3 regions of the Pseudomonas sp. FG98 genome follow, and region 1 is predicted to be linked to each of the others. Evidence: riboswitches for the same ligand, from Rfam matches in the RefSeq annotation. Region 1 holds a riboswitch; each other region holds the start of a gene.
What was found. A riboswitch is a leader RNA that binds a small molecule or an ion and turns the genes downstream of it on or off. The one in region 1 is predicted to bind cobalamin.

Region 1 (9,403 bases):
CAGCCACCCAAGGCTCTGCTGCGTTGGGTCTATCAGTTGCAGGAGGCGCTGTTGCCGCTGGGTTTCATGGTCGATCCGCGGGAGTTCCGCCCGCACCTGACCCTGATGCGTGATTTCCGCCAAGGCGTGCCGGAGGCGGCCGTCGCCCCGGAGTTTCGCTGGGATGCACGGGAGTTCGTGCTCTACGAGTCGTACAAGGGCCGCTACCACTCCCTCGCGCAATGGCCATTGCTGGCCAGGTGAATATCGCCACAAGTTAGATCGCCGCCGCCGTACCGTTCCTATACTCCAGGAAGCTCTGGCGATGGGTGACGACGGTGGATCGGCAGTCCCTGTGGTGCGTGTGGTGGGTGGCGCTGTTGCTGGTCCTGTCTGGCTGCGGCTCTCGCAATCGCGTGCCCGAGGTACCACCGGTGGTGCTTTCGCCAGCCGCCTGGCAGCAGGTGGACCGGGAGATCGTCATGGCCTCTCGGGGCGCCGCCGGTGCGGCCGGGGACTATGCGCGACGCTCGATGCGGGTGTGGCGCGAGCAGGTCCAGGCGCGTACCGAGGAGAGCTTCATCCCCTGGTTTACCGGCTATTGGACCCAGCAATGGCTGACCCTCAAGGTGGCCTGGTACAAGATGAGCCAGGACCGCGACCATCCGGACAACCGCCTGGCCCTGTACCTGCAGGAGGCCTACCGCGACAAGGTGCTGGAGCCGGTGGCCGAGCAGATCAACCCGGACCTGATTCGCGAGCGGGCGACCGAACTCTACGTTCAGTTGCTCGATCAGCAGGTCCAGGGTATCGGCCAGCGTTACCGTGCGGCGCCGGACCAGTTCTCCCTGCACCTCAACCGGATTCCGGCCATTGCCCTCGGGCCGCCCGCCGCGCGTGGCGCCAGCCTTTATCAACTGCTGGCGGCACGGCCGTTCGTGCAACTGCCGGCCTGGCTGGCCCTCGACGAGCAGATTCGCAAGGCAGCGGCAGCCAATGCGACGGCCTCGGACAACGGCCTGTCGTCGGTAGCGAGCAAGGCCAGTACCCGGCTGGAGGCCACCCTGGCACCCCGTGGCGCACTCAGTGCGGTGGCGGCGGCGGTGGGCAAGGCGGCCGGCATGGCGATTTCCGTGGCCTCGGCCGGGATCGGCGCGATGCTGCACGAGAGTGATCGGCCAGAGATGGTCGAGCAGCTGCGGGTGATCCTCAATGCGGCGTTGAATGAGGAATGGCAGAACCTGATGGAGAACCACGGCACCGGGGTAATGGCCGGAGTGTGGTCGCTGTCGGGGCAGATCGAGGGAAGCCTCGGAAGCGGTGTTGAAAAGGCGCCGGCAGTAGATGCCAATCCTTGGTGAAACAGTGGGTTGGGCGTGACAGTTAAAGTGAATTATTTTTTGTGAAAATCATTTAAAAACAGATGGTTACGGTGGTTTCTTCTAGTTGGTTATGGGTTTCCTTCGTCCAGAGCAAGCAAAAAGGCCATATCGATGTGCGATCGATATGGCCTTTTATGTTATTAAAAGTCTTTTAAATCAATGAGTTAAAAGATAAATCTCAAGCAATGCTTTGAGTCTTGTTTTGCTGCTTTTTGCCTGCCTGGATACGGCAAGCTTCGCCAAACGCCTCGAACATCCGGACCGAATCCGGGTTCTTCGCCGCTTGCCATTCCGGGTGCCATTGCACGGCGAACAGGAACGGCGACAGGCTCGGTGCGTGGATCGCTTCGACCAGGCCGTCCTCGGCATGGGCCAGCGCTTCGACGCCATCGCCCAGGGTTTTCAGGCCCTGGCCGTGCAGCGAGTTGACGCGGATCTCGTCGCTTTGCAGCAGCTCCTGCAGCCAGCTGCCTGGCTTCAGGCGCACGCTATGGGAGGCGGCGTACTGCACGTCCACCGGATCGTCCGGGTTTTCCCGGTGGTCGTTAAAGCCCGGTTCGGCGTAGACCTTCTGGTAGATGTCGCCACCCAGGGCCACGTTGATTTCCTGCATGCCGCGGCAGATGCCGAAGATCGGCAGGCCACGGGCGATCGCCAGTTGTACCAGCGGCAGGTCGAAGAGGTCGCGGTCGCGGTCCTGGGCCTTGCCCGGGGTCTGGTTTTCCTGGCCATAGAGGGCCGGGTCGATATTGCTCCCGGCGCCGGTCAGGTACACGCCGTCGGCCATGTCCAGATATTGTTCGAGGTCATCGACGCCGCAGCAGGTCGGCACCATGACCGGGACGCAGCCGGCATGCTCCACCAGCGGCACGATGTACTTGTGGGTCATCACCTGGTAGTCGTGACCCTTGCGCTCTTGAGTGCCCATGGTCATCAGGACCACGGGTTTGCGGGATTTCTGATTCTTATTGCCAATGTTGCTGTTGGGCATATGTCACCTTGGGACAGGCGCAGCCTGTCATTGTTGTGCAGGCGCGCCGGTCTCGACCTGGCGCTGCCTGGGGTTTCGAGCACTGCCGGGATGCACGCGAAGGTCTGGTCCCGGTCGAAACCTGCCGCATAGCTTGCCAGAGCCGTTAAATATATCAAGCGGATTCATTCGTTCGTGTGCGTATTTTTTGACGTGAAACCTGCGATTTATCGTTTAACTGCCTGAAATGGTGGGCGTAAATGTGACGTATAACGGACGTGCTAGTTCATTATATTTAACGAATCTGGCGACACCTGGAGCGGCGTCCTACAGTGACCCTTGCGGCCCGAAAGCCCGGCTCTTAAGCTGCGCAATCACCGTTGATATCAGTCTGACCATGCCGAAACCAAGACCCTCCCTGACCCTCACCCTGTTGCAAGCCCGGGAAGCCGCCATGGCCTTCTTCCGGCCCTCCCTCAACGAACATGGCCTGACCGAACAGCAATGGCGGGTGATCCGCATCCTGCGCCAGCAGGGCGAGCTGGAAAGCCATCAACTGGCGGAGCTGGCGTGCATCCTCAAGCCCAGCATGACCGGAGTGCTCAGCCGCCTGGAGCGTGATGGCCTGGTACGACGCAAGAAATCCAGCAGCGACCAGCGCCGGGTCTTCGTCGGCCTGACCGAGCAGGGCCAGCAGTGCTTCATCGCCATGAGCGAGGACATGGAGCGCAACTACCAGCGCATCCTCGAGCAGTTCGGCGATGACAAACTCCAGGCATTGCTGGGGTTGCTCAACGAGTTGAAGAACGTCAAGCCCTGAGCCGGGCTGTGGCACGTTATTCGCGCAAGTAAAAAGTCCTACATATACTGTCGGATATCCGCCACAGCTTGTCGTCGTCGGTCGGACCTCGACGCCTCAATGCCCGTTGGTAGTGCCGTATCCGCAGTAGCCCGCACCCGAGGCGTTCTTGCCAGACGCTAAAGAGAGGCTATTGCGATGGATATTGTCAGTCTGATCGTGCAGATCGTCAGTGGTGTGGTAGGCGGCAACGCGGCGGGGTTGAGCAAGGAGGGCATGGGGCCGCTGCTCAATTCCATTCTCGGCGGGGTGGGTGGCGTGGTGGTTGGGCAGATCCTGGCCCATCTCACTGGCGATCAGTCACTGGCCGAAGCGGGGGCGGCGGGTTCCCTCGATATCCCGGCGATTATCAGCAGCGTGATCGGCGGTGGTGCCGGTGGTGCGGTGCTGACCTGGGTGGTGGGCTTCATCAAGAGCAAGATGCAGACCCATTGATGTGAGCGCTATCGCCGGCAAGCCGGCTCCCACAGTGATCTTGCCGGGCACAAGGCCCATGGTTGGCACATAACCCTGTGGGAGCCGGCCCAGCCTTTCAGGCTGCGCTGTCGCGCAGAGAACAGGTCTAAAAGCGACGCGGTCCCTGTGGGAGCGGGTTTACCCGCGATTACGATGGCGTCGGTGATGCCACCATCGTAATCGCGGGTAAACCCGCCCCCATAAATACCTGCAAAATCAATAAGTTATGTGTTGTTCTATGAGAGCCGGCTTGCCGGCGATAGGGCCATCCGTTGCAACACAGATTTCAGTGCGTCACACACCCCTCGACCTTCACCGTACGCTGTGTGGTCGCCGGGTTCTTCGCCAGCTTCTCGCCCACTCGCGCCGGCCGCGGTTGCAGTTCGCCGCCGCAGTTCGGGCATTTGCCCTTGAGCGTGTCCTGCGCGCAGTCGCGGCAATAGGTGCATTCGAACGAACAGATCATCGCGTCACGGCTGTCGCCCGGCAGTGGTGTGGCACAGCATTCGCAGCAAGGACGAAGTTCCAGCATCGGGGGAAATCCTTTCTTGGGTGGTGGTTGCGCTACTGTGCAGGCGCAGTGATGGCAATGCAATACGCCTCAGGGCCGGTACAGGTGGGCATGTCCGGCGCGGTACAGCGCTGACTCGCTGAAGCTGTCGGCGGCCAGCACCCGGCCAACAAGAATCAGTGCGGTGCGCCGGAATCCCTTGGCAGCACTCAGCTCGACGATATCGTCCAGCGTTCCCAGCACCCAGTCCTGATCCGGCCAGGTCGCACGATGGACCACGGCGATCGGGCAGTCGCCGCCGTAGTGCGGGCGCAACTCCTCGACGATCCGTGGCAGATGACGCACCCCCAGGTGGATTGCCATGGTGGTCTGGTGGCTGGCCAGGCTGGCCAGGGCTTCGCCTTGCGGCATGGGTGACGAATCGGCGAAGCGGGTGAGGATCACGCTCTGGGCGATATCCGGCAGGGTCAGTTCGCAGCCGAGCAGGGCGGCGCTGGCAGCAGTGGCGGTGACGCCGGGGATGATCTGGTAGGGAATGCCCAATGCGCGCAGGTGGCGGATCTGCTCGCCGATGGCGCCGTACAGGCTGGGGTCGCCGCTGTGCACACGGGCCACGTCCTGGCCTTTGTCGTGCGCCTCGCGGATGGCCTTGATGATCTGCTCCAGGTGCAGTTCGGCACTGTTGATCAGGGTCTCGGCGTTGTGGCCTTCGAGCACCGCAGTGGGCACCAGGGAGCCGGCATAGATGATCACCGGGCACTGGCGGATCAGGCGCTGGCCCTTGACGGTGATCAGCTCCGGATCGCCGGGGCCGGCACCGATGAAATAAACGGTCATGAGAGGTCTCGCGAAGGCAGGGTGGCGAATTATCCGCCAGAAGCAGGGATCCAGGCCAATGCCAGGGTCATCTCGTCGCGCACGATGCGTTCGACCCGCAGTTGCGCCGTACCACCGCCCAGTCGCTCGGCCAGGGCCAGGGCACTGCTTTCCGCCACGCCATAACACCCGCTATGGCGGAAGGTGATCGCGGAACGATGGCTAAGACGCGGGGCGAACGAGGCCAGTTCGATGGCGCTGAAGAAGTGCAGGGGCAGGGCGAGGTCGCTGGCCAGTTGCAGCAGCCCGCTTTCACCGCGCTTGAGGTCGATGCTGGCCAGGCCGACCAGGGCACTGAAGGGCATGTTGCGCGACTGCATCACATCCCGCAGCAGCCCGGCCAGTTCACTGGCCGGGACGCCTCGACGGCAGCCCAGCCCGGCGTACAGCGGTGCCACGCCGGGCGGGACGGCCATCAGGCAGCTTGGCGCCGGTACAGCCAGGCGCTGATCAGGCCCAGGGCCAGCCAGAAGCCGGCATTGGTCAGCAGCGAAGCAACGATGAACTGCGATTCCAGGGCTTCCGGGGCCAGGCTTTCATGGACCTCCGGTTGCGGCGCGCCGATCACGTGGGGGATCACCAGCAGGGCCAGTCCGGCAGCCTTGAGCACCCAGTTGCCGGCGAACACCATCAGCGCCAGGCCGACGGCGGTGGCGGCAGCGGTACCTACCCACCAGAACTGGCGCTGGGCCAGATCGGCGGCAGCGGTGCCCGGCAACTCCGGTGGCAGGCCGAGGTTCGGCGCCAGGCAGAACACGGCGAAACCGCCCAGTCCCCAGAGCGCGCCGACGCCGACGCTGCCAGGGTTGCGCAGGGTGTACATGGCTGCCAGCAGCAGGGCGAAGCCCACCGCGACGACCAGGTTGCCGCCGGTGGTGGACAGCACGCGCTGCCAGCCATCTTCCGGCGACCAGGCTTCTGCGTCGTGGTGATGACCTTCGCCGGCCGCAGCGGCATCGGCGTGTTCGTGCTCATGAGCGGCGGCCGGGGCCGAGTTTTCGTAGGTTTCCGCCTTGAGGATCAGCGGCGCGACCCAGAAACTCTGCAGCAGGGTCAGCAACAGCGCGGCCAGCAGACCGGTAAAGCCCGCAGTGCGAGCGATGCGAGTGAACATGCGGTCAGGCCTCAGTGGCAGGGGAAGGCGGCGCTGTGGCGGGTGTCGTGGGCGGCGTTGTGCACCGCTTCGATATGCGAGAAGCCGGCGAAGTAGACCAGGCACAGGCCCAGGACCGAGGCGCTGACGGCAGCGACGATGCGCTGGCTGAGGGTCGTGGAGGTGCTGCTGGCGTGGCTGGCGGTGCTGGTGATGGGCATGGCGCTTTCCTCTGGGGGTGTTGTCCTGGCAACGGGCAAGCGCGAAGAACTCCCGGGCGCAAGGCGCCGAGGAGTTGCAACATCGCCCGCCCACCGCGGGTTTGGTCAAATCGGTCTTGGGCCGGTCTCCGGGCTTGCAAGGGGTTGATTACCACGGCGTCTCCTTCCCATGCCGGACTGCTGGCACAGTGGATCAGACGCTTTCCTTGCCTACCGTTGCGGGGGCAGCACCGGATTTGTCAGACCTGCAAGGTCGCGACGTACCGGTTTCCCGTTTCACCTTTTGTAATAAAAAAGGCACCCAAACGAATCGCGCTAGGAAATCACGCGCGTTGACATCCGTCAATACAGCGGTTGACCGCCCTTCGGGCACTGCGTAGCCTTGCCGCTTCGAGGTTCTCCGGCCCTGCAAGACGAGTGTCGGAGCTAAGACGGGAACGCGGTACCAAGCCGCGGCTGCCCCCGCAACTGTAAGCGCTGAGCCCATCGACCATTGCCACTGCCGATATATAAGGCGGGAAGGCGTCGATGGCGTCCCCGGGACACCGCGCGAGCCAGGAGACCTGCCTCGAACAGATTGCACATTAACCGGGCGGGGTGATCCGGTGGCGAACGCGTCCAGACCGCAAGGTCCGTGGCAGCCGTCCCCCATGCCCGCCATCCTGCCAAGGGCATCCGACATGAAAACACTGGCCAAACTCCCCGTTACCATCGTTACCGGCTTCCTCGGCTCGGGTAAGACCACCCTGCTGCGGCACATGCTGGACAACGCCAATGGCCGCCGTATCGCGGTGATCGTCAACGAATTCGGCGAACTGGGCATCGACGGTGAAATCCTCAAGCAATGCAGCATCGGCTGCACCGAGGAAGAGGCCAACGGCCGTGTCTACGAACTGGCCAACGGCTGCCTGTGCTGCACCGTCCAGGAAGAGTTCTTCCCGGTGATGCGCGAGCTGGTGGCGCGCCGTGGCGACCTTGACCAGATCCTGATCGAAACCAGCGGCCTGGCCCTGCCCAAACCCCTGGTCCAGGCCTTCCAATGGCCGGAAATCCGCAACGCCTGCACCGTCGACGCAGTGATCACCGTGGTCGACAGCCCGGCCGTGGCTGCCGGCACCTTCGCCGCCTTCCCGGAGCAGGTCGATGCCCAGCGCAAACTGGACCCGAACCTCGACCACGAGTCGCCGCTGCATGAACTGTTCGCTGACCAACTGGCCAGCGCCGACCTGGTGATCCTCAACAAGGCCGACCTGATCGCCCCCGAGGCCCTGGCCGCAGTGCGCGCCGAAGTGCAGGAAGAACTGCCGCCGGCAGTGAAGGTGATCGAAGCCAGCAAGGGCGTGCTGCCCTTGGAAGTGCTGCTGGGCCTCGGTGCCGAGTCGGAAGCCCACATCGATGGCCGCCGCACCCACCATGATTCCCACCATGACGGCGATGATGACCACGACGATCACGATCACGACGCCTTCGACTCCATCTCCCTCGACCTGCCCGAGGCCGACGAAGCCCTGCTGCTGGACGCCCTGACCCAGCTGGTGGTGGACACCGGCATCCTGCGGGTCAAGGGCTTCGCGGCGATCCCCGGCAAGCCGATGCGCCTGCTGATCCAGGGCGTGGGCACGCGCTTCGACAAGCACTTCGACCGCGCCTGGCGCAGTGATGAGGCACGCATTACCCGCCTGGTGCTGATCGGCCAGGACCTCGATGCCGTGGCCCTGGAAGCCCGCCTGCGCGCTGCCTTGGGCGCCTGATCCATGCACCTGCTGCGGACCCAGCCCGGCGGCTTCGTGCCGGACGACAGCATTGCCGATCTCGGCCAGACCCCGGCCGAGCTGGTGATTCTCTGCAGCGGTGACTCGCACCTGGCGCTGCTCGCGGAAACCGCCCGCGAGCTGCCGGAGGATTACCCCAGCCTGCGTCTGGCCAACCCCATGCAGGTGCAGAACCACGCCTCGGTCGATTTGTACATCGACGAGGTGCTGCGTCATGCCAAGGTGATCCTGGTGTCGCTGCATGGCGGTATCGGTTACTGGCGCTACGGTGTCGAGCAACTGGTCGAGCTGGCCGCCCGTGGCGTGCAACTGATCCTGGTCCCGGGCGACGACCGCCCGGACCCGGAGCTGAGCAGCCTGGGCAGTGTGACCGGCGAGCAGGCCGAGCGCCTCTGGCACTTCCTGCGTCAGGGCGGCAAGGCCAATGCCCTGAATCTGTTCAACTGCCTCGCCAGTCTCTGGCTGGGGCGCGATTACCCCTGGGACGAGCCCCGGCAACTGCCGCGTACCAGCCTGTATCACCCGCGTCATGCCGAGGCCGGACTGGCCGAGTGGCGTGGCGACTGGCAGCCCGGCCGGCCGGTGGTGCCGATCCTGTTCTACCGCTCCCATCTGCAGGCGGCCAACACCGGCTTTATCGATGTGTTCTGCCAGCGTCTTGACGGCGCCGGGCTCAATCCGCTGCCGATCGCCGTGGCCAGCCTCAAGGAAGCTGGTTGTCTGGCCCAGGTCGAGGCGTGGCTGGATGAAACCGCCGCCGCGCTGATCATCAACACCACCGGCTTCGCCCAGTCCAGCCCGGAACAGCCCCATCTGCGTCCGTTCCGCCGCGATATCCCGGTGTTGCAGGCTATCTGCGCCCAGGACAACGAACCCGGCTGGCAGGCCAGCGAGCAGGGCCTCGGCGCTCGCGACCTGGCCATGCATATCGCCTTGCCGGAGCTGGACGGGCGCATCATCACCCGGCCGATCAGCTTCAAGGACCTGGCCTGGCGCAGCGAGCGCAGCCAGTCCGACGTGGTTTGCTACCGGCCGCAGCCGGAGCGCATGGACTTCGTCGCCGAACTGGCGCGGCGCTGGTGCGAACTGGCGCGCCTGCCGAATTCGCAGAAGCGCGTGGCCCTGGTGCTGGCCAACTATCCGACCCGCGACGGGCGTATCGGCAATGGCGTCGGCCTGGATACCCCGGCGGCGGCGCTGAATATCCTCCGTGCGTTAAAGGCGCAGGATTATCCGGTCGGTGATCTGCCGGACAGCGGTACGCAACTGATCCATGACCTGCTC
Region 2 (9,403 bases), on a different contig from region 1:
AGACCCTGCTGGTGGACTTCGACCCCGGCAGCACCGAGCGCGCCCTGCGCAAGGCCGGCCTGGCCCTGTGGGGCAGCAACCGTCCGGCGATCCTCGGCTGGTGGTTGAACGACAGCACCGAAGGCTCGAACCTGGTCGGCGACGGCCAGAGCGGCGCCGAGGTGCTGCGCCGTGCCGCCCAGCACCGCGGCCTGCCGCTGCGCCTGCCGCTGGGCGACCTGGAAGAACAACTGGTGGCCAATGCGAAGAACCTCGAAGGCACCGACCCGTCGCCGTTGCAGGCCGCCTCCGGCCGCTATGGCGCCGATGCCCTGCTGGCGGTGCACGCCAGCGAAGCCGATGGCAAGTGGAACGGCACCTGGCGCCTGTGGCTGGGCGACCAGCGCGAGCAGGGCAAGGTCGAGGGCGCCGACCAGGCTGCCATTGCCGATGCAGTGATGCTCGCGGTCAGCCAGCGCCTGGCGCCGCGCTTCGTCGCCAAGCCGGGGGCGAGCAGCGAACAGCTGATCCAGGTCCAGGGCATGAACCTGGAGCGTTATGCCGAGCTGGGTCGGGTCCTGGAGCCGTTCGGCGGCCGGGTCAGCGAAGTGCAGGGCGACCAGATGACCTGGAAGGCCACTGGCAGCGCCGATCAGCTGCGCGCCCAACTGGGCCTGGCGAAGCTGCAGGAACTGCCGGCCGACGCCGCGCCGGTTGCCCCGCCAGCGCCGCCTGCCGAGCCCGGTGCCACCGCTCCGGCCCCGGCTCCCGCGCCGTTCACCGGCCTGCGCTTTCGCTGGTAAGGAGCCGTCGCGATGATCGATGTACGCCGCTGGATGTGGCCGGGCGCGCTGCTGTTGCTGGCGTTCCTTCTTTATTTACTGCACGGCATTCTCTCGCCGTTCCTGGTGGGGATCCTCCTGGCCTACCTGGGCGATCCGCTGGTGGATCGCCTGGAACGCATGGGGCTGTCGCGTACCGCCGGCGTCGCGGTGGTCTTCGCCCTGTTCAGCCTGATCCTGCTGGCGATGCTGCTGGTGCTGATCCCGATGCTGGCCAAGCAGTTGGTGCGCCTGTACGAAGTGGCGCCGCAGATGCTCGACTGGCTGCAACATGTGGCGCTGCCGTGGGTCCAGGTCAAGCTGGGACTGGCCGATGGCTTCTGGAAGTTCGACAAGGTCAAGGCCGCGATCAGTGCCCATATGGGCCAGACCACCGACATCGTCGGCATGGTGCTGTCCCAGGTCACCGCGTCCGGGCTGGCCCTGGTCGGCTGGCTGGCCAACCTGGTGCTGATCCCGGTGGTGGGCTTCTACCTGCTGCGCGACTGGGACCTGATGATCGCCAAGCTGCGCAGCCTGCTGCCGCGCCAGCGCGAGCCGCAGGTGGTGGAGCTGGCAGGGGAGTGTCACGAGGTGCTGGGGGCGTTCGTCCGTGGCCAGTTGCTGGTGATGCTGGCGCTGGGCGTGATCTACGCCGCCGGGCTGATGCTGGTGGGGCTGGAACTGGGCCTGCTGATCGGCCTGCTGGCGGGGCTGGCGGCCATCGTGCCGTACATGGGCTTCATCATCGGCATCGGCGCGGCAATGGTGGCGGGGCTGTTCCAGTTCGGTGGCGATCTGTATCCGTTGCTGGGTATCGCGGCGGTATTCATGGTCGGCCAGGCGCTCGAAGGCATGGTCCTGACCCCGCTGCTGGTCGGCGACCGCATCGGCCTGCACCCGGTGGCAGTGATCTTCGCCATCCTCGCCGGCGGCGAACTGTTCGGTTTCACCGGGGTGCTCCTGGCCTTGCCGGCGGCAGCAGTGATCATGGTGCTGCTGCGACATGTGCATGATTTCTATAAGAAGTCGGATATGTATGGCGAGGACATCGATCCGCAGCTCTGAGTAATGGCCAGAGGCTTGCATCGGCTTTCAGTGCAGGTGCAAGCCTTTGATTTCCCTCGCTCATTGTGCCGCCGTCGCCACGGGTATAGACTTTGCAAACTTTTACCAAGGGCCCTTTGCGGTTCTTCGCAACCGCCCAGCCAGCATGAAACCGATCCAGTTGCCCCTGGGTGTGCGTCTGCGCGATGACGCCACCTTCATCAACTACTATCCGGGTGCCAACGCCGCAGCATTGGGCTACGTCGAGCGACTCTGCGAAGCCGACGCCGGCTGGACCGAAAGCCTGATCTATCTGTGGGGCAAGCAGGGGGTCGGACGTACCCATCTGTTGCAGGCCGCCTGCCTGCGTTTCGAGCAACTGGGCGAGCCCGCCGTCTACCTGCCGCTGGCGCAACTCCTCGATCGTGGTGTCGAACTGCTGGATCATCTCGAGCAGTACGAACTGGTGTGCCTCGACGACCTGCATGTGATCGCCGGCAAGCCGGAGTGGGAAGAGGCGATGTTCCATCTGTTCAATCGCCTGCGTGACAGTGGCCGGCGCCTGCTCCTGGCGGCGTCCGCCTCGCCGCGGGAACTGCCGATCAAGCTGCCCGACCTGAAATCGCGGCTGACCATGGCGCTGATCTTCCAGATGCGCGCCCTGTCCGACGAAGACAAGCTGCGTGCCCTGCAATTGCGTGCCTCGCGCCGCGGCCTGCACCTGACCGACGAAGTCGGCCACTTCATCCTGACTCGCGGCACCCGCAGCATGAGCGCACTGTTCGACCTGCTGGAGCGCCTCGACCAGGCCTCACTGCAGGAAAAACGCAAGCTCACCATCCCCTTTTTGAAAGAAACTTTGGGCTGGTAACAGGCGTCCTTGAGCCACATCACGTAAAAGTCACATTTTTTTCGATTGAATTTGCAAATCGAATCGATAGAAGGCATAGTCGCGGCTTCTTCCAAATTCAAGACACGGTCGTGCCCATGCTGAATCGCTTCGCACCCCTCGTGCCCCTCGCACTCGTGACGCTGCTTTTTGGCTGCGCGGCTCATAGCCCGGCCCCTCAGCAGCAGGATCACTACTCCGTTTCCGCCAAGTCCGCCACCAAGTCCTCCACCGTCGCCGATGCCTCGGTGTTCGAAGAAGAGCTGGCGACCGAGCAGGATCTGGAAGCCTTCTCCAGCAGCAAGTCCTACCAGTTGCCAGCCCTGGCCGACAGCATCCTCGAGCGCGGCATGTCGCTGATCGGTACCCGCTACCGCTTCGGTGGCACCTCCGAGCAGTCGGGCTTCGATTGCAGCGGCTTCATCGGTTATCTGTTCCGCGAGGAAGCTGGCATGAACCTGCCGCGTTCGACCCGCGAGATGATCAACGTGGATGCCCCGCTGGTATCGCGCAACAACCTCAAGCCGGGTGACCTGCTGTTCTTCAGCACCAACGGCCGCGGTCGCGTCAGCCACGCCGGCATCTACCTCGGCGACAACCAGTTCATCCACTCCAGCAGCCGCCGCAGCGGTGGTGTGCGGATCGACAGCCTGGGTGATCGCTACTGGAGCAAGACCTTCATCGAAGCCAAGCGCGCACTCGCCATGGCTCCGGCGGCACCAGTGGAAACGCTTTCGCGCAACTAAACGAATCGCGCAGGTGTCAGACACACGGCGACTATGCTGAAAAGCTAGTCGCCGTGCGTGTTTACAGAAAACGTCTAATCTAGTTTCTCACCACTTTTCCGGCCCCGCGCCGGGCACCTTCAGACAGGATGTTCTGATGAAGACGATGATGGCGCGTAGTGCGGTATTGTCCTTGGCGGCACTGCTCGGTGCCTGCTCCAGCCACGCCCCGACCCCGCCCCAGGTGGTTCAGCCGGCGTATGTTCCTGCCCAGATCACCTACTCGCCAGCCGCTGACGACGTGCTTTTCCGCGCCCTTGGCCTGGTCGGCACGCCGTATCGCTGGGGCGGCAACACGCCGGATTCCGGATTCGATTGCAGCGGCCTGATCAGCTACGTGTATCGCGATGCTGCGGGCATTTCCCTGCCGCGCTCGACCCGCGAGATGATCGTCATGCGCGCGCCGGATGTGCAGCGCGATGCCCTGCAATCGGGTGATGTGGTGTTCTTTGCGACGAACGGCGCCAGCCAGGTCAACCATGCCGGTATCTACGTCGGCGAAGGGCGCTTCGTCCATGCGCCTTCCACTGGCGGCACGGTGCGCCTGGACTATCTGTCGAACAACTACTGGCAGAAGTCCTACCTGAATGCCAAGCGGGTGCTGCTGGCGCCTTCGCATCTGGCGCATAACCCATAAAGGTCCAGTGGGGCTGATGGCCTCATCGCCGGCAACGCCGGCTCCCACAGGGATTGCGTGCACCGCTAAACCTGTGGGAGCCGGCGTTGCCGGCGATGAGGCCAGTACAGACAACCACCATCAACGGGCCTTGCTCACCCGCCAAACCACATTCCCCACATCATCCGCCACCAGCACCCCGCCACGCTGGTCGGTCACCACGCCCACCGGCCGCCCCATGGCCTTGCCCTCGTCATTCAGAAAGCCGGTCAACAGGTCGATCGGTTTGCCCGCCGGCTTGCCTTCGCTACTGAACGGCACGAACAGCACCTTGTAGCCACTGTGCGGCTTGCGGTTCCACGAGCCGTGCTGGCCGATGAACGCACCTTGGTCGAACGGCGGCGGCAGCGCCCCGGCCTCGGCGAAGGCCAGCCCCAGCGAGGCGGTGTGCGGCCCGACCGCATAGTCGGGGGCAATGGCTTTAGCCACCATATCCGGGTCCTGCGGTTGCACCCGCACATCCACATGCTGGCCGTAATAGCTGTAGGGCCAGCCATAGAAGGCGCCGTCCCTGACCGAGGTGATGTAGTCCGGCACCAGGTCGCTGCCGATCTCGTCCCGTTCATTTACCGCCGTCCACAGCTGTCCACTGTGCGGCTCCCAGGCCAGGCCGTTGGGATTGCGCAGGCCGGAGGCGAAGATCCGGTGCTGGCCGGTCGCCGGGTCCACTTCCCAGATCGCCGCCCGGTCCTTCTCCTTGTCCATGCCGTTCTCGGCGACATTGCTGTTGGAACCGACGGTCACGTAGAGCTTGCTGCCGTCGCGGCTGGCGATGACGTTCTTGGTCCAGTGATGATTCAGCGGGCCGCCCGGCAACTCGGTGACGGACTCGCCCGACCCGTTCAGCGACGTGGCGCCGTCCTGGTACTTGAAGCGCAGCAAGCGATCGGTGTCGGCGACATACAGGTCGTTGCCCACCAGGGTCATGCCGAATGGCGAGTTGAGGTCCTTGAGAAATACCGTGCGGGTTTCCGCCACGCCGTCCTTGTCGGCGTCCCTCAGTAAAGTGATGCGGTTGGCGCTGGGCACCCCGGCGCCGGCCTTGGCCATGACCTTGTTCATCACCCAGCCGCGAATGCCCTTGCTGTCCTCGGGTTTCTCCGGTGCATTGCTTTCCGCCACCAGCACGTCGCCATTGGGCAGTACGTAAAGCCAGCGCGGATGGTCCAGGCCGTTGGCGAAGGCCATCACCTGGGTGCCTTGGGCAGCCTTGGGCTTGCCGCCATCGGGCCAGCCTACTGCGGGGGCGATGTTCACCGTCGGGATCAGGGTCTTGTTCGGCTCGGGCAACTGCGGCGTCGAGCCGCTGCCGTCTGTGACCTGGAGGCGGGCCGATTCGCCACAGGCGGTCAGGCCGGTAGTGATGGCCAGCAGGATGGCGATGCGCAGGGAAGGCATGGGTGACTCCTCGGGAGAACGGGTCCTAAGGAGTCAGAGGCAATGCGGCGAAGGGAGGTTCAATCCCTGATCAGGCCTGCTTCAGCAGCAGTGCCACTCCCGGATAATACTGGCCCACCTCGTCATGCAGCTTCCGATAGCCATACGGGAAGCACCAGGCAATGGCGCAGGCGGTATGTTTCTGCAGGTCGTCCACCAGGTCCTGCAACTCCTCCGGGCTGGCATGCTGGCCCAGCTTGCAGGGACTGGCGAACAGCGCAGCGATCTTCAACTGGCTGGGATAGGCGATCGCCTTGGCCGCCAGCGCGGTCTCCTGCAAGGCCACGCTCAGATCCAGGCGCCCGACCTTCGGCCAGCGTTGCTCGGCATGCAGGTAAGCTGATTCCTCCTTGCTGGCGATCAACAGATCGCAGCGCGCGCCGCGTTCGCCTTCATCGCGCTGCTTCTTGCTCTGGTAGCTCTGCAAGGTGACCAGCTCGGCCTGCCAGAGCGCCGCCGAGAGCATGCCAAGGTTGGCTTGCTGCCCCTGCCAGTGGGGGCCTTCGTTGTCCCCCAGGGTCTGGTTGAAGCGCTCGATGCATTCCCCCCAGCGCTCCAGCGCCGGGCGCAGGAACTCAAGACGGGGGTTGTTGATGATCAGACCTTGCATGCTGCTCTCCTTCGTAATTGTTGTACGAGCTACAGCGACAGCGGACGACTATGGCAATGTGATATCACTCGGTTGGAGTACGGCACAACATGAAAGTTGCGCCGTTGGTCGCAATGTGATCGGCGTCTCCAATTGACGCTCCGGGCCCAACCCTCTAACCTTCGCGACTTGTTTCAGGTGCCCTGTGAGCGCAAGTTCGACCGGGTGAAACAGGGAAGCCGGTGCGATGCCGGCGCTGCCCCCGCAACGGTAGATGAGTGCAGACCGCGCATGGCCACTGGGTTCCACACCCGGGAAGGCGCCCGGTCGGGATCGTCAGGCGATCCGCTCATGAGCCCGGAGACCGGCCTGCAAACAGTCAACGGCATCACGGCGGGTGGTGCGCGGTTTTCCGGGCTACGCGCCTGGTGTCTGCGCTTTCCTCCGTGCCCCCATCCCTTCAGCTGTCGCTCATGCCAGGCGCCAGCGGCCCGCGGAGACCCCCGATGAGCGAATCCCCCGAACGTGACGAACGCCACCTGGCGCGCATGCAGCGCAAGAAGGCGGTAATCGACGAGCGTATCGCCAATGCCCCCAACGAATGCGGCCTGCTGCTGGTGCTCAGCGGCAATGGCAAGGGCAAGAGCAGTTCGGCCTTCGGCATGCTCGCCCGGGCTCTCGGCCATGGCATGCAATGCGGCGTGGTGCAGTTCATCAAGGGCCGCAATGCCACCGGCGAGGAACTGTTCTTCCGCCGTTTCCCCGAGCAGGTGCGCTACCACGTGATGGGCGAGGGCTTCACCTGGGAGACCCAGGACCGCCAGCGCGATATCGCTGCGGCCGAAGCGGCGTGGGAAGTGTCCCGGCAACTGCTGCGCGACCCGTCCATCCAGTTCGTGGTCCTCGATGAGCTGAACATCGCCCTCAAGCACGGCTACCTCGACCTCGATACGGTGCTCGGCGACCTTCAAACCCGTCCGCCGATGCAGCATGTGATCGTCACCGGTCGCGGTGCCAAGGAAGAGATGATCGAGCTGGCCGACACCGTCACCGAGATGGGCATGGTCAAGCACGCGTTCCAGGCCGGCATCCGCGCGCAGAAGGGCGTCGAACTATGAGCGACACCCGGCATTGCCCGGCGGTGCTGATCGCCGCGCCGGCTTCCGGCCAGGGCAAGACCACCGTCACCGCAGCCCTGGCCCGCCTGCATCGCAACCAGGGGCGCAAGGTCCGGGTGTTCAAGTGCGGACCGGACTTTCTCGATCCGATGATTCTCGAACGGGCCAGCGGCGCGCCGGTGTACCAGCTCGACCTGTGGATGGTCGGCGCCGAGGAAAGCCGGCGCCTGCTCTGGGAAGCGGCGGGAGAGGCCGACCTGATTCTCATCGAGGGAGTCATGGGGCTGTTCGACGGCACGCCCTCCAGTGCCGATCTGGCCCGCCACTTCGGCGTGCCGGTGCTGGCGGTGATCGACGGCACGGCGATGGCCCAGACCTTCGGCGCCCTGGCGCTGGGGCTGGCGCGTTATCAACCTGACCTGCCGTTCGCCGGCGTGCTGGCCAACCGGGTTGGCTCGCTGCGCCATGCGCAATTGCTCGAAGGCAGCCTCACTGAAGGCCTGCGCTGGTACGGCGGGCTGTCGCGGGAAACCGGCATCGAGCTGCCGAGCCGCCATCTGGGCCTGGTCCAGGCCAGCGAACTGACCGATCTTGATCTGCGCCTCGATGCCGCAGCCAAGGCCCTGGGTGACAGTTGCCAGTCCGCCTTGCCGCCGCCGGTGGCCTTCGAGCAGCCGGCGCCGCGGGTGATCGAGCGCAAGCTGCAAGGCGTGCGCATCGCCGTAGCCCGTGACGAAGCCTGTGCCTTCACCTATGGCGCCAGCCTCGACCTGCTGCGCGAGATGGGCGCCGAGCTGAGCTTCTTCTCGCCGATCCATGATCGCGAACTGCCGGACGCCGACAGCCTGTACCTGCCCGGCGGCTACCCGGAACTGCACCACCATGCGCTGTCGGCCAACACCGCGATGCTGGCGGCGATCCGCGCCCATCACCAGGCCGGCAAGCCGCTGCTGGCCGAATGCGGCGGCATGCTCTACCTGCTCGATGCGCTGACCGATGTCGCCGGCGAGCGCGCCGAACTGGCCGGCCTGCTGCCGGGCGAGGCGGTGATGCAGAAGCGTCTGGCGGCCCTGGCCCTGCAGGCGGTCGAATTGCCGGAAGGCACCCTGCGCGGCCACACCTATCACCACTCGCTGACCAGCACCGAGCTGGAGCCGATCGCCCGCGGCCAGAGCCCCAACGGCGGGCGCGGCGCGGAAGCGGTGTACCGCATCGGCCGCCTGACCGCCTCCTACGTGCATTTCTATTTCCCTTCCAACCCCGCTGCGACGGCGGCGCTGCTGGCGCCATGAGCGAACACGCCTACAGTGCTGCCGAGCGCGCGGCGATCTACCGGGCCATCGGCGAGCGCCGCGACATGCGCCACTTCAGCGGCGGCGAGGTGGCCCCCGAGCTGCTGGCGCGGCTGCTGGAGGCGGCGCACCAGGCGCCCAGCGTCGGCCTGATGCAGCCCTGGCGCTTTATCCGCATCACCCGCCGCGACCTGCGTCAGCGCATCCGGGCGCTGGTGGAAGACGAACGCCTGCGCACCGCCGAAGCCCTCGGCCAGCGCTCCGACGAGTTCATGCAGCTCAAGGTCGAAGGCATCAACGACTGCGCCGAATTACTGGTGGCCGCGCTGATGGACAAACGCGAGGCGCATATCTTCGGCCGTCGCACCCTGCCGGAAATGGACCTCGCCTCGCTGTCCTGCGCGATCCAGAATCTCTGGCTGGCGGCTCGCAGCGAGGGGCTGGGCATGGGCTGGGTGTCGCTGTTCGATCCGCAGGCCCTGGCCGAGCTGTTGCATATGCCGGCAGGTGCCAAGCCGCTGGCGATCCTCTGCCTGGGCCCGGTGCAGGCGTTCTATCCGGCGCCGATGCTGGCGCTGGAGGGCTGGACCACGCCGCGGCCGCTGGCCGACATGCTGTTTGAAAACCACTGGGGAGAAAGCGAATGAGTGTGGCCTTGCTGACCGTGGCCGGAGTGGCGCTGGACGCGCTGCTGGGCGAGCCGCGGCGCTGGCATCCGCTGGTGGCCTTCGGCAATTTCGCCGGACGCCTGGAGCAGCGTTTCAATGCCG
Region 3 (9,403 bases), on a different contig from region 1:
GTCCGGCGTTCCGGTAAACCCGCTCCCACAGGGATCGCTCCGACGTTCAGCGCCTCAACAACAGAATAAAGAACACCCCACCCAGCGCTGCCGTGGCGATGCCGATCGGCAAATCCTGCGGCGCGATCAAGGTACGCGCGGCCACATCCACCCAGACCAGGAAGATCGCCCCAAGCAGCGCGCTGACCGGAATCAGCCGACGGTTTTCCGCGCCCACCAGCGCCCGGGCGATATGCGGGACGATCAGGCCGACAAAGCCGATGGCGCCACTGAGCGAGACCAGCACGCCGGTCAGCAACGAGGTGCAGACAAACACCTGCAAGCGCAGGCGCTTGCCATTGAAGCCGAGGCTGACCGCCGTCTGCTCGCCACTCATCAGCGCGTTCAGTCCACGCCCGAGGATGCGCAGGACAAACAGCCCCGCCAGCACGCACAGCGCCGGCAACCAGATCACCTCCCAGCGCGCCGCGCCCAGGCCGCCCAGCATCCAGAACACCACCGACGTCGCCGCATGCTGGTCGCCGGTGTACAGCAGCAGGTTGACCAGGGCCATCAGCACGAACGACACGGCCACCCCCGCCAGCAACAAGCGATCGCTGTCCATGCGTCCGCTGCGTCGGGCCACGGCGATGACCAGCAGCATGCCCCCCGCCGCGCCGGCGAAGGCCGCCAGTGGCAAGCTGAACACGCCGATGAACTCGCCCAGGTAGAGGATTACCAGCACCGCGCCCAGGGCCGCTCCGGAGCTGACCCCGAGCAGGTGCGGATCGGCCAGCGGGTTGCGCGTCACCGCCTGCAACGCGGTGCCGACCATGGCAAGGCCGGCGCCGACCAGCGCGCCGAGGATCACCCGTGGCGCACGGATCACCCAGACGATCTGCGCCTGGCTGCGGGTCCACCCGCCACCGAGGTCCATCCCCAGTTGCTGGCCGACGATGCCCGCCACATGGGCCAAGGGCACCGACGCAGGACCAAAGGCCAGGGCGCTCAGGCACGACACCAGCAGCACCAGGATCAGCGCCGCGATCAGCCAGCGATAGGTGCCGGTCATGGATCAACGCCTGACAGCAGATCGGGGTACCAACCGCGGGCGAGGGTTTCGACAGCCTGCGCATTTTCCACCGACGGCGTCACCTGCAAGTACGAGAGCACGATGAAGCGCTGCTCACGAATGGCGCGGACGTCTTTCAACGCCGGCTGCTGAAGGAGGAAATCGCGCTTCTGCTGCCAGCTACGCGGACCATAGTCGACGATGACGATCACTTCAGGATCGCGCTCGACCACGCTCTCCCAGTTGACATGGGTCCAGCTGGCGGACACATCGTCCATCACGTTGCGCCCGCCCGCCGCCTCGATCAACGCCTGGGGCATGCCCAGGCGGCCCGAGGTCATGGGACGGTCTTCGCCACTGTCATAGAGGAACACCCGCGGATGCTGCTGCACTCGGGCGACGGCGTGGCTGACGGCACCGACCCGAGCGCGCATCTGCGCGACCAGCGTCTGTGCCTGCGCCTCGACCGAGAAAATCCGCCCCAGATTTTCCAGGTCACGGTAGACGTCCTCCAGGCTGGCGCGCTGTTGCGGCATCACCCAGGAGCAGGACTCGCTCAGTTCGTACACCGGGATATCGAACGGCGCGAGGGTGGCCGGCGTCACCGGGCCGCCGACCTGCATGCCGTAGTTCCAGCCGGCGAAGAACAGCTGGGTATCGGCCGCCAGCAGCGTTTCCAGCGACGGGTACTGGCTGGCCAGTTGCGGCACGCCCTCCAGGGCCTGGTCGATCCAGGCGTCGCGGTGCTTGCTGCGGGTGAAGCCGGTGTAGCCGATGATTTGCTGGCGCAGGCCGAGGTGCAGGAGCATGGCGGTCATGTTCACGTCGTGCACCACGACCCGCTGCGGGGCCTGGGTGAAGGTGACGTCGCGCTCGCAACTGCGCACGTGCACCGGGTAGTCGCTGGCCATGGCGGGCAGCGCGAGGACGATCGACAGCAGGCCGATCAGGTAGCGAAAGCTCATGGGTGGGTAATCCAGGTGATGCGCGGATAGGGATGCAGCGGGTGCGGGTCGACCAGGGCATCGACGCCGAAAACCTGCTTGAGCAAGGCCGGGGTCAAGACCTGCTGTGGCGTGCCGGCGGCGACGATGCGCCCGCCATCGATCACGTACAGCCGGTCACAGAAAGCGGCGGCCAGATTCAGGTCGTGGAAGCTGGCTACCACGCTGAGGTCGAGGCCACGCAGATGCTGGAGCAGCTCCAGTTGATAGCGCGGGTCGAGGTGGTTGGTCGGTTCGTCGAGGATCAGCAGCTCGGGCGCCTGCACCAGCGCCCGCGCCAGCAGTACCCGTTGTTTCTCGCCGCCGGACAGGGTGGCGAAGGTCTGGGTATCTTGCGCTGCCAGCCCGACCCGGCCGAGTACCTGGCTGACCTGCTGCTGGTCCTCGGCGGTGTCGCCGTCGAACAGTCCCTTGTGCGGCGCCAGGCCCATGGCGACCACATCGCGCACGCTCAGGCCGAACTCGTCGGGAAACTCCTGGAGCACCACGGCGATACGCTGCGCGCACCAGCGCGCCGGGCGCTGCCAGAGATCATCGGCGCCGAGCAGGACGCGCCCTGCGCTCGGTTCGGTGAAGCGATAGGCGCAGCGCAGCAGGCTGCTCTTGCCGCTGCCATTGGGGCCGATCAGCCCGACGAACTCGCCCTGCTCCACTTGCAGGTCAATGTCCTGCAACAGCGGCCGTGGCGCTTGCCCGCGTTGTCGAAGGGTCCAGTCCAGCGCTTCGATGTTCAGGCTTGTCATGCGGTACACCTTGAGCAGGCACCGGCCAGGGGGCCGGTGCGACAGGGTCAGAAGCTGTAGTCGGCGGTGACGAAGAACGAACGCGGTTCGCCCAGGTACCACTGCCGGCCATTGTTGCTGGTGGTGGTAGCGTACTGACGGTCGAACAGGTTGTTCAATTGCAGGCCGAGGGTCAGGTCCTTCTGCACGTGCCAGTCGAAGTTGGCGTCGACCACGGTGTAGCCCGCCACCTCGACGGTGTTGGCGTTGTCGCCGTAGCGGCTGTCGACATAGCGCGCACCGGCACCGGCACTGAAGCGCTGGTCGAAGTCCTTGCTCAGCCACAGATTGGCGGAACGGCGCGGTACGTTGGTCGGGCGGTTGCCGGAGTAGTCGTTGCTGCCACTGGCGAACTCGTCGAACTCTGCCCGCACCCAGGCCGCGTTGGCCGACAACTGTACGTCGTAGGGCAGGCGCAGTTCCAGGGTGGCCTCGATACCGTCCGAGCTCTGCTGGCCAATTTGCTGCTGCACGGTCGGGTTGGCCGGATCGGTGCTGAGCAGCTTCTTCTTGACGATGTGGTAGGCCGCCAGGGTCCATTCCCCGCGTCCCTCGGGGAGCATCTGCTTGATGCCGACTTCGGTCTGCCTGGCCGTGCTCAGGTCCCATTGTTGCTGGGCGGGATTGAGGGTCAGCAGGTTGCTCACGCCTTCGGTGCTGGTGGCGTGCTGACCGTAGAGCGACAGGTCCTCGGTGACGGCGAGCACCAGGCCTGCGCGCCAGTTGTCGCCGGACAGGCTGCGATCGGTGCGGGTGTCGTTGTCCAGGTTGTCGCGGTCCAGATGCACCTGGTCGCGGCGCACGCCGGTGATCAGCGACAGGCGCTCGCTGAGCTGGGTGCGGTTTTCCGCGAACAGCGAGAACTGCCGGGCCTGGTTGGCCTCGCGGGAACGGTACGGGTCGTCGCTGATGTACTCGCCGCCACCGGAGCCGGCCAGCGGCACGGTATCGCTCAGGGTATTGCCGAAGTCATGCTTGCGCACGAAGCGGATCGAGTTGTAGTCGGTGCCGACCACGGTCTGGCTGTCCAGGCCGAACAGAGAGTGCTGCAGGGTGAACGTCTGGCGATCGCCGATCTGCTCCTGGGTCTGCTTGATGCTGATGAAGTCGCTGCGCTCGACCAGGTCGCCCGGCTGCCAGGTGTAGGTTTCGGCATTGCGCCAGCGGCGCTGGACCTTGAGGAAGTACAGCTGGTTGCTGGCGCTGAGGTTGTCGTTGATCTGCCAATCGGTGACCAGACGCGTGGACTGGTCGTTGTAGCGCACTTCGGCGTTGTCGACGTTGTAGTTGTGGTCGCGCAGCGATTCGCGGAAATGCCCGTTCACCAACGGCGTGCCGAAGTAGCGTTGCGGGTCCTGGTCGCCGTAGTCATGGCTGAGGGTGAAAGCCAGGTCGTCGTTGGCCTGCCAATGCAGCGAGCCGCTGATGGCCAGGCTTTGCGAGTCGCCACGGTCGACCCAGCCATTGCTGGCCAGCTTGTTCAGGTTGAGGCGGTAGCTCAGGGTGTCGGTCAGCGAGCCGCCGCTGTCCAGGGCCATCTGCCGACGGTCGTCGGAGCCATAGCCGAAACGCACATGGTTGCGGATCTCGCCCTCGAACGGCTTCTTCGGCACCACGTTGATCACCGCGCCGGTGGCGCCTTCGCCATACAGCACCGACGCCGGGCCGCGCAGCACATCGATGCGCTCGACCGACCAGGTGTCCACCGGGAAGGTCACCGTGCCGGCGCCGACGTACAGGCGGGTGCCGTCGTACAGCTGCATGGTCGAGCTGTGCCCGGTGAAACCGCGGGCCGACAGCGCTGTGCCGCCGTTGCCGGGGGAGCCGATGAAGGTGATGCCGGGGGAGCGGGTGACGGCGTCCTGCACCGTGGCGTTGTTGCGTTTGAGGATCTGCTCCGAGCCGATGCTGGTGACGCTGGCGGGCGTCTCCAGCGGCGTCAGGTTCAGGCGCGAGCCGCTGGTGCTCGGGGTGTGCAGATCTGGCTGCGGACTTTGCTCGGCGACGTCGGTGATGTCCGTCGCAGGCAGCGCCAGTGGTTTGTCGGCCTCGGCGGCCTGAGCGGAGATGGAAAGGAAAACACAGGGCACCAGGCTTGCACGCAGCAGCGTGCCTGGCGAACAACTGAACAACGAATTACGGGACATGTCGTTCCACTTGAAGCAGGAATGGAAGAAGCCCGGAGGGAAAAACGCACAGGAGATTGCAGGCGCACGCGCCTACCAAAACCGGCCTGCGCCCGCCCACCGCGGGTTGCCTATCGATGCTTCAGGCCGGTCTCCGGGCTCGCGAGGGTCGTGAAGCGTTCGCCTTCCCATGACAAGTCACAGTGGCGTTTTGAACGCTTCGCTCGCATACCGTTGCGGGGGCAGCGCCGGACTGATCATCACGCGATGACGAACCGGCTTCCCGTTTCACCCCATGCACGGCGGCAGGGGGCACCTGAAACAGGCGCGCAGATGACCATCAAAGTGCCGCTACGTCAAGCAGAGATCGGCCCGGGAGCGCGCAGTCTCCCGTTGAAAACAGCCTCAGGACTGCTGCGAAAACAGCATCGGCACCCCACACCGTGCGCCGATTCGCTGCATGTAATCCAGCACAGCAGGCGGGAACTCGAGTCCTCTGGTAATCGACAATGACCGCAACACCGGCCACAAGGTGATGTCGTTGATGCCCAGGGCCGTGCGTTGATCCAGCAACGGCGCCAGCTCTTGCAGTCGCTGGTTGACCTCGACCAGCAGCTCCGGGGTGGCCTCGCGCAAGGCTTGAAGATCGCCGAAGGCCTGCTCCTCGCGCAAGCGATAGGCCTCCCGCGCCTGGGCCGTGGCAAGCTCGGCAAAGTCGCCGTTGACGAAACGTGGAATGAACAGCTTGAGCGCAGACGCCCATACCTGCTTCACCCAGGTATCGAGCGATTCGTCGCGAGGCGCCGTAAGCACCGACGGAACGAAAGAGTCGACATAACGAACGATGTCCAGGCTCTCCCCCATATGCGTACCGTCCTCCCGTTGGAGGATCGGCACGGCCTTTTTGCCGATAAGACTTAGCGGCGTTTCGGCGTCGCCCTCCATGATGACCTCAAGGTCGACGAGCATTGCCTTGAGCCCGAAGATCATTCGCGCACGGGTGCAGAACGGGCAGTGCTCGTAGATGTACAGCTTCATCGCAGGTCCTTGCATGTCGTTACCCCGTTGCCGTTCAGAACTGCACCCCACGGGTCAGCCCGCCATCGACGAGCAGGTTGGTACCGGTGGTGAAACTGGCCGCCGGACTGGCGAGGAAGACCACGGCCCTGGCCACCTCCAAGGGCGTGGCCATGCGTCCGAGAGGATTTTCCGCCAGGCACCTGGCGAAGGTTTCCGGCTGCTCGCGTTCGATATCGCCCCAGACCCCATCGGGGAAGTAGACGTTGCCGGGGGACACGCTATTCACCCGAATACCGTCACCGGCATGACGCGCCGACAGGGTTTTACCGTAGTGCAGCAACGCGGCCTTGAGGATGCCGTAGGGCTCGGCGAACTGGTCGACTTCGCGGCCCGAGACACTGGAGATCAGCACGATCGACGCTGCAGCCGACTGGCGCAGCGCTGGCAACGCCGCCTTGACCATCGCGGCGCTGCCCAGCAGGTCGGTGTCGAACGCCCTGCGCCAGGTGTCGAGGTCTTCGCCACCGGCCAGGGCACTGACATTGGGGACGACGATATCGAGCCCGCCCATGCGCTCGGCAGCCGCACCCACCCACTCGGCGATCTGCTGCGGGTGGGTCACATCCACGGCAGTGCCGAAGGCCCGCGCGCCGAACGCGGCACCTGCCGCCTCCACGCCGGAAACACCGCGGGCACAGAATTCGACCTGTGCGCCCTCATCGAGAAACAGTTGCACGATCGCGCGCCCGATCCCGCGTGAAGCGCCGCTGACCAGCACGCGCTTGTCCTTCAAGCCCAGATCCATCATCTATCTCCTCTTGGCAGGGTCCACGACGGCGCTGTACAGCGCCGTCGGGCTGTCTACTTGCGCAGCTTGTACGCAATGATCGCGTCACCCGTTCCGGTTTCCATGAAGGCATGGCCCGACGCTGAGATCAGCACATACTGCTCGCCGTCGACCTCGTACGAGATCGGGTTGGCCTGGGCCCCTACCGGCAGCACATCCTCCCAGAGCACCTCGCCGGTGGCGGTGTCGATGGCGCGGAACAGATTGTCGGTGGCGGCGCCAATGAAGGTCAGCCCACCCGCCGTCAACACGGCACCACCGTTGTTCGGCAGGCCGATGGTCAACGGCAGGTGCGACGGGATGCCGAAGGGACCGTTGCGCCGGGCGGTGCCCAGGGGTTCGTCCCAGACCGTCTTGCCGGTATCCAGGCTGATCGCGCGGATGCCGCCATAGGGCGGGGCCGAGCACGGCACGCCGGTGCCCCAGTTGCGCCATCCGGCATTGACGCGGATGGCGTAAGGGGCGTTGACCTGCGGGTAGGTCGAAGCACCGCCCTCGCCTTTGCCCGATTTGCTGCCGGCCTTGTTCAGCGCCGTCTCGTCCGTCTTCGGCGCGTAAATGGGCTTGAGCCCCATGGCGTTGGCCTGCTCCCGCGGAATCAGCTGGTTGAGGTTGGGGATATCGTTGTAGTTGGCGATCAGCAGGCGCCGTACCGGATCGATAGCCACCGAGCCCCAGTCCGAACCGCCGTTGTAGCCGGGGTACTGGATCCACGGACGGTCCACCGACGGCGGCGTCAGGTAGCCTTCATAACTGGCCTGGCGGAACTGGATCCGGCACATCAGTTGGTCCAGCGGCGAGAAGCCCCACATGTCGGCTTCGGTCTTCGGTGCCTGGCGCAGGGTGTGCCATTCGGAGGTCGGCTGACTGTCGGCGAGGAACCCCGGTTCCACCGAGCCGCCCTTCGGCGCCTTGACCTCGCCAACCGGGGTCAGCGGTTCGCCGGATGCCCGATCGAGGATGTAGATATCGCCCTGCTTGGTCGGCAACAGCACCGCCGGCACCGGCTTGCCATCCTTGCCCGGATAGTCGAGCAGGGTCGGCTGGCTGCCCAGGTCATAGTCCCAGACGTCGTGGCGGATGGTCTGGAAATGCCAGACGTCCTTGCCGGTCTTCACGTCCACGGCCACCAGCGAGGTCGAGTACTTGTTCTCGGCCTCGCTGCGGTTGGAGCCGTAGTAGTCGATCGACGAGTTGCTGATCGGCAGGTAGACGTAGCCCAGTTGCTCGTCACCCACGGCAGCAGTCCACATGTTCGGCGTGCCGCGGGTGTAGGTGGTGCCTTCGGCAGGTCCGTGGACGTTGTCCGGGTTGCCCAGGTCCCAGGCCCAGGCTAGTTTTCCGGTCAGCGCATCGTAGCCGCGGATCACGCCAGACGGTGCATCTTCGTCCTGGCCATCGCGAACCTGGGCACCGGTTACCACCACGCCGTTGACGATGGTCGGCGGCGCCGTTACGGCATACCAGCCGGGCACCTTCTTGCCGAGGCCCTGCCATAGATCCACCGCGCCGTTCTGGCCGAAGTCCTGGCAGGGTTCGCCAGTGTGCAGGTCGACCGCGATCAGTCGCGCATCGAGGGTCGCCTCGATCACGCGGCTGCGGCACTGGGCCGTTTCCGGCAATTGCACGGCGGTGTGGACGGCCACGCCCCGGCAAGCGGCGGCATGGGGAATCGCCTGGTCCGCAACGCCCGGGTCATGGCGCCAGTTTTCCTGGCCGGTCGCGGCGTTGATGGAAATCAGGATGTTCTTCGCCGAGCACATCAGCAGGTCGTTGCCGATCTTCAGCGGCGTGGTCTCGGGCGAATAGCGCACGCCGGCATTGGGCAGGTCGCGGGTGTGATAGACGAACGCCCGCTCCAGGTGAGCGACGTTCTGCGGGGTGATCTGCTGCAGCGGGCTGAATCGCTGGGCGTTGTGGTCGCCGCCGTAGAACGGCCAGTCGCCGGCGATCGGCGACGGCTCCGGGGTTGGCTGGGCAAATGCGAGCGGCGACAACAGTGCGCCGGTGATGGCAAGCGCACCGGCGCAGGTAACGGAAGTAGACATGAAGACCTCGTCAGACAGCGCGGCGCAAGGCCGGCGAGAGCAAAAGGATCAGCACCAGGATCACGCTCACGGTGACCAGTCGCGGCACCAGGCCCCAGCCGTTCAAACCCACCTCCCACAAGGCCCAGACCAGGGTCAGGCCCCAGATCAGGGCAAACAGATGGAGGGCGCTGCGCCGCTGCCGCCAGAGCAGCCAGGCGGTGACCGTCGAGCCAGCGCCCGCCAGTCCGTAGTACCAGCTACCGCCCAGGGCCATCAGCCACACACCGCCAGCCAGCATGGCCAGGCCGAACAATCCGAGCGCCAGGGCGAGTACCCCGACCGCCACTCTCCAGCCAGCCCGGTCCGGAGTCTGGGAAACACCACTAGGTTGAGTCATGACGCTGTTGATTCCTTGACGTGCAGTTGATTCAGGCCAACGTGTGGCAGCGTGCCGATCGGGCGGCGGGTACAGAACAGGGAGAGAATCGCGCCCACCACCAGCAAGGCGCCGACGACGATGAAGGCCAGGGCGAAACGGCCCGA

Region 2: it holds a riboswitch for cobalamin, as region 1 does, so the genes downstream of both, cobO (cob(I)yrinic acid a,c-diamide adenosyltransferase) here and cobW (cobalamin biosynthesis protein CobW) in region 1, are expected to answer to the same signal.
Region 3: it holds a riboswitch for cobalamin, as region 1 does, so the genes downstream of both, ACODSK_RS02170 (TonB-dependent receptor) here and cobW (cobalamin biosynthesis protein CobW) in region 1, are expected to answer to the same signal.

Annotation. Positions count from the first base shown of each region.
Region 1 covers NZ_JBMDIJ010000106.1:6,258-15,660, reverse strand. Annotated here, with positions in the region: gene thpR (RNA 2',3'-cyclic phosphodiesterase) at 1-243, shown strand, start outside; gene ACODSK_RS29815 (hypothetical protein) at 309-1,340, shown strand; gene ACODSK_RS29810 (gamma-glutamyl-gamma-aminobutyrate hydrolase family protein) at 1,540-2,352, opposite strand; gene hpaR (homoprotocatechuate degradation operon regulator HpaR) at 2,729-3,151, shown strand; gene ACODSK_RS29800 (hypothetical protein) at 3,329-3,625, shown strand; gene ACODSK_RS29795 (DUF1272 domain-containing protein) at 3,933-4,178, opposite strand; gene cobM (precorrin-4 C(11)-methyltransferase) at 4,248-4,994, opposite strand; gene ACODSK_RS29785 (cobalamin biosynthesis protein) at 5,024-5,449, opposite strand; gene ACODSK_RS29780 (CbtA family protein) at 5,449-6,147, opposite strand; gene ACODSK_RS29775 (CbtB domain-containing protein) at 6,159-6,347, opposite strand; cobalamin riboswitch at 6,449-6,667, opposite strand; cobalamin riboswitch at 6,724-6,932, shown strand; gene cobW (cobalamin biosynthesis protein CobW) at 7,028-8,098, shown strand; gene cobN (cobaltochelatase subunit CobN) at 8,102-9,403, shown strand, end outside.
Region 2 covers NZ_JBMDIJ010000036.1:46,355-55,757, reverse strand. Annotated here, with positions in the region: gene ACODSK_RS19935 (DUF2066 domain-containing protein) at 1-782, shown strand, start outside; gene ACODSK_RS19930 (AI-2E family transporter) at 795-1,868, shown strand; gene hda (DnaA regulatory inactivator Hda) at 2,014-2,718, shown strand; gene ACODSK_RS19920 (C40 family peptidase) at 2,835-3,482, shown strand; gene ACODSK_RS19915 (C40 family peptidase) at 3,619-4,158, shown strand; gene ACODSK_RS19910 (PQQ-dependent sugar dehydrogenase) at 4,279-5,595, opposite strand; gene ACODSK_RS19905 (hypothetical protein) at 5,666-6,244, opposite strand; cobalamin riboswitch at 6,403-6,610, shown strand; gene cobO (cob(I)yrinic acid a,c-diamide adenosyltransferase) at 6,730-7,341, shown strand; gene ACODSK_RS19895 (cobyrinic acid a,c-diamide synthase CobB) at 7,338-8,633, shown strand; gene bluB (5,6-dimethylbenzimidazole synthase) at 8,630-9,280, shown strand; gene cbiB (adenosylcobinamide-phosphate synthase CbiB) at 9,277-9,403, shown strand, end outside.
Region 3 covers NZ_JBMDIJ010000002.1:127,202-136,604, forward strand. Annotated here, with positions in the region: gene ACODSK_RS02155 (FecCD family ABC transporter permease) at 47-1,051, opposite strand; gene ACODSK_RS02160 (ABC transporter substrate-binding protein) at 1,048-2,016, opposite strand; gene ACODSK_RS02165 (ABC transporter ATP-binding protein) at 2,013-2,798, opposite strand; gene ACODSK_RS02170 (TonB-dependent receptor) at 2,846-4,984, opposite strand; cobalamin riboswitch at 5,092-5,298, opposite strand; gene grxB (glutaredoxin 2) at 5,369-6,001, opposite strand; gene ACODSK_RS02180 (SDR family NAD(P)-dependent oxidoreductase) at 6,036-6,788, opposite strand; gene ACODSK_RS02185 (pyrroloquinoline quinone-dependent dehydrogenase) at 6,845-8,878, opposite strand; gene ACODSK_RS02190 (glucose dehydrogenase) at 8,889-9,257, opposite strand; gene ACODSK_RS02195 (MFS transporter) at 9,254-9,403, opposite strand, start outside.